DNA from 2 places in the Nocardioides sp. Root151 genome. Region 2 is predicted to be linked to the other one. Evidence: riboswitches for the same ligand, from Rfam matches in the RefSeq annotation. Region 2 holds a riboswitch; the other holds the start of a gene.
What was found. A riboswitch is a leader RNA that binds a small molecule or an ion and turns the genes downstream of it on or off. The one in region 2 is predicted to bind cyclic di-AMP.

Region 1: another riboswitch for cyclic di-AMP. It lies ahead of ASD66_RS09485 (C40 family peptidase); the one in region 2 lies ahead of ASD66_RS21485 (C40 family peptidase).

The regions. Positions count from the first base shown of each region.
Region 1 covers NZ_LMGG01000004.1:200,395-202,579, forward strand. Annotated here, with positions in the region: gene ASD66_RS09475 (NYN domain-containing protein) at 1-434, shown strand, start outside; gene ASD66_RS09480 (hypothetical protein) at 580-786, shown strand; cyclic di-AMP (ydaO/yuaA leader) riboswitch at 993-1,169, shown strand; gene ASD66_RS09485 (C40 family peptidase) at 1,181-2,176, shown strand.
Region 2 covers NZ_LMGG01000007.1:835,168-837,352, forward strand. Annotated here, with positions in the region: gene ASD66_RS21480 (SDR family NAD(P)-dependent oxidoreductase) at 1-753, shown strand, start outside; cyclic di-AMP (ydaO/yuaA leader) riboswitch at 831-1,026, shown strand; gene ASD66_RS21485 (C40 family peptidase) at 1,032-1,550, shown strand; gene ASD66_RS21490 (DUF3048 domain-containing protein) at 1,654-2,185, shown strand, end outside.

The DNA.
Region 1 (2,185 bases), on a different contig from region 2:
CGGCCGGCTCGCTGGGCCCGTCCAGCCCGGCGCTGCTCGAACAGTTCCTCGCCATGCCCCGGGCGCGGCTGATCATCGACGGCTACAACGTCAGCAAGACGGCCTGGCCCGACTCGACGCTCGAGGCCCAGCGGATCCGCCTCCTCAACGGGCTCGCGCCGTTGATCGCGCGCACCGGGGTCGACACCACCGTCGTGTTCGACGCGGCAGCGCAGTCCTCGCGCGGCCCGGTCAACGCGCCCCGCGGCGTCAAGGTGCTCTTCAGTCCCGAGGGCGTCATCGCCGACGACGTCATCCGCGACCTCGTCGCGGCCGAGCCACAGGGACGGGTCGTGGTGGTCGTCTCCTCCGACCGGGAGATCGCCGGCGACGTACGCCGGTCCGGTGCCAAGCCGATGGCCTCGTCGGCGCTCGTGGCCCTCCTCGCCCGCTGAGCCCCGAGACCGCCCCGCGGTCGGGCCGACCGGCCCGCTGCCCGGTGTGTGGTCCGGCGGTCCCGGACCGTTGTCGGTGGTCACTGCCAGAGTGCGTCACAGCCGGGAACTTCCCCTCCCGGACCGATGAGAGACGAGGACACCCATGACCTTGCGAATCGACTGTGACAGCTGCGAAGTCCGCGGCCTGGCCTGCCACGACTGTGTGGTGACCGTGCTGCTCGGGCCGCCGCCCGAGCTGGCGTTCGACGACGACGAGCAGCGGGCCCTCGACGTGCTCGCCGACTCGGGCCTGGTGCCGCCGCTGCGCATGGTGACGCCGCTGGCCGGTCCTGAGGTCGAGTCCGCCTGAGCCCGCCTCCCGCCCGGCCTGCCCCGGCCGAGCCGACAGCTCCCACGCTGCCTCGCGTGGGGCTGGTGTGACGCATGACACGTCACGGCGCGCCGCCGTGGCATGAAACACCCCGCGACATCCGCTCCGAGGGTTTGCCGCGGAGTGCAACCACGTCTAATCTTGCTGCTTCAGGTGCCCGTACCAGTTGGTCAAACAGGACCGGCTCGGGTGCCACGCCGAATTCGATGCCGCGGACGGGGAAGTCCGAGGCGGAGAAACCGGGGACCCACGTATCCCTGGGGTGAATCACACGCAAGGCGGAGCGATCCGTGGAGCGTGTGTAGGGCTTCTTTGTGCCCGAACCCGTCAGCTCACCCGGTAGGCGTCGACAAAGAGGGAGTACGTCCGCTACATGCACCACGGACGGAAGCGCATTCTTGCTGGCCTGGCCAGCAGCGCCATTGCAGTCATCGGCATCACCGCCATCCCCGCAGCGCCGGGCAACGCCGAGCCTGACATCGACGATGTCAAGGCCCGCGTCGACAAGCTCTACCACCAGGCAGAGCAGGCCTCCGAGCGCTCCAACGACGCAAAGCTCAAGCTCGACGACCTCGAGGCCGACCTCGCCGCCCTGAAGGCCGACGAGAAGAAGCAGCAGGCCAAGGTCGACTCGATGACCAGCACGGTCAGCGACGCCGTGGCCGCGCAGTACGAAGGCCAGGACATCTCGACGACCGGCCAGTTGGTGCTCTCCAACAGCCCCGACGAGTTCCTCTCCGACCTCAACACGGTCTCGAACTACAACGACGTGCAGGCCGACACGGTCGCGGACTACACCCGTGAGACCGACTCCCTGGAGATCCGCCGCGAGGCGACCCAGGAGCGCGCCGACGAGCTCGCCGACGCCCAGGCCGACCTCGAGGAGAACAAGGACGAGGCCGACGCCAAGCTCGCCGAGGCCAAGGAGCTGCTCGGCAAGCTCGAGGAAGAGGAGCGGGCCCGGCTCGACACCGAGGCCAGCCGCGGCACCACGCGTCTGCCCACCAACGTGCCGGCCTCCGGCCGTGCCGCCGCTGCGGTGAACTACGCGATGGCCCAGGTCGGCGACGCCTACGTCTACGGCGCAGCCGGTCCGAGCGCGTTCGACTGCTCCGGCCTGACCATGATGGCGTGGGCGCAGGCCGGGGTCGGCCTGCCGCACTCCTCGAGCGCCCAGATGGGCTCCGGCACGAGCGTCTCCTCGGGCGACCTGCAGCCCGGCGACCTGGTGTTCTACTACAGCCCGGTCAGCCACGTCGGCATGTACATCGGCAACGGCATGATCGTGCACGCGGCCAACCCGGGCAGCGGCGTCACCACCGCCGGGGTCTTCTCCATGCCGTACTCCGGCGCAGTCCGCCCGGGCTGATCGGCACCA
Region 2 (2,185 bases):
TTTGACGGACGGGTGGCAGTGGTCACCGGGGCCGCACGCGGCATCGGATTCGCCACCGCGAAGCGCTTCGCGGACGAGGGTGCGGCAGTCGCCATCATCGACCTCGACGAGGCCGCGGCCAGCGAGGCGGCCGGCAAGCTCGGCGAGGGCGTGAAGTCCGTCGGCATCGGCGCCGACGTCAGCAACGCCGAGTCCGTCGAGGCAGCGGTCGAGCGGGTCGTCACCGAGCTCGGCGGCATCCACATCCTGGTCAACAATGCCGGCATCACCCGTGACAACCTGCTGTTCAAGATGACCGAGCAGGACTGGGACCTGGTCATGGGCGTCCACCTCAAGGGTGCGTTCCTGATGACCAAGGCCGCGCAGAAGCACTTCGTGGAGCAGAAGTACGGCAAGATCGTGAACCTCTCGAGCGTCTCCGCGCTCGGCAACAGGGGCCAGGCGAACTACTCGGCGGCCAAGATGGGCGTGCAGGGCTTCACCCGCACCTTGGGCATCGAGCTCGGCCCGTTCGGCATCAACGCCAACGCCATCGCCCCCGGCTTCATCGCCACCGAGATGACCGACGCCACCGCCGCGCGGGTCAAGATGAGCGTCGAGGACTTCCGGGCCGCCGCTGCCGAGCAGAACCCGGTGCGCCGGGTCGGGTTCCCCGAGGACATCGCCGCCGCGGCCGCGTTCCTGGCCAGCGACGAGGCGTCGTACATCACCGGCCAGACGCTGTACGTCGACGGCGGCGCCAAACTGGGCTGACTTGGGGGTTTGTCACATTTCGGGGACTTCCGGGGGCGGTGGCGCTTACCCTCAAGGCGCACAACTTCACACACCGCTCCCGGACAACGCCGAGTCCTGCCCCGTTCAGGGAGCGTCCCGTGACCCGGACACAGGGGCAGGAGTGGGGGACCCACAGGTTCCACGCGAGGTCGGTCGAGAGGCCGTCCCGCTCGGGGTGAAGTCATCATGCGATGGCAGGACACTTTCCAGTCCCAACCCGACAGCTCACCTCACAGGCGTGGGAAAGGAAACCCTCCATGCCTGCCCTCTTCAGCGTGCGCAGACCGCGCACGACCGCCCGACTGCGCGCACTCCTGGTGCTGCCGCTGATGACCCTGTCGATGCTGGTGGCCGGCACCATGGCCGACGCTCCGAGCGCCGAGGCAGCGTCACTGACCCGCGCCGAGCGCGTGCAGATCGGCTACAACGTCGCCACCAACCAGATCGGCGACCCCTACCGCTACGGCGCCGCCGGGCCAGGGGCGTTCGACTGCTCCGGGCTGCTCTACTACAGCTACCGCAAGGCCGGCTTCGCGGGCATGCCGCGTACGTCGAGCGCGCAGTACGCCTTCGTCCGCCACATCGCCAAGCGGTACCTGCGCCGCGGCGACTTCGTGTTCTTCCACAACGGCGGCCGGGTCTACCATGCTGCGGTCTTCGTGGGGCGCAAGGACGGCAAGGTCATCATCCTGAGCGCACCGCGAAGCGGCACCCGGGTCCGTCGCGAGCTCGCGTGGACCACCTCGTTCTACGCCGGCACCCTGCGTGGCCGGTGATCAGGGACACCTGAGTCCCACGAGGGCGCGCCTCCCCGGAATCCGGGAGCCGCGCCCTCACACTTTGAAACTGAATCAATGTTGTAGACGATCGGAGAATTTCGTGCGCCGTGTCCACCCCTCCCTGACTACCGGCCTTGCTGCCGCCCTGGCGCTGAGCCTCACGCTCACCGCCTGCGGAGGAGATGACAAGGACGACAAGGACGCCAAGGATCCGAAGGGCACCGCCAATGCCGAGGTCCTCGAGAGCACCTGGCCGCTCACCGGCGAGAAGGTCTCGGGTGACGCGTCCTCGAGCAAGAAGCACCCGGTCTACGTCGTCAAGATCGACAACACCGGCAGCAGCGCGCCCCAGATCGGTCTCGGCTCGGCCGACATGGTCGTGGAGGAGCTGGTCGAGGGCGGCAGCACGCGCCTGGCGTCGTTCTTCTACTCCAAGGTCCCCGACAACGTCGGCCCGGTGCGCTCGATGCGTGCCTCCGACATCGGCATCGTGTCGCCGGTCGACGGCGAGATGGTGACCAGCGGTGCGGCCGGTGTCACCATCAGCCGGATCACCCAGGCGGGCATCAAGTTCCACCAGGAGGGTGCCACCGGTTTCTACCGCGACTCCGGACGCTCCGCGCCGTACAACC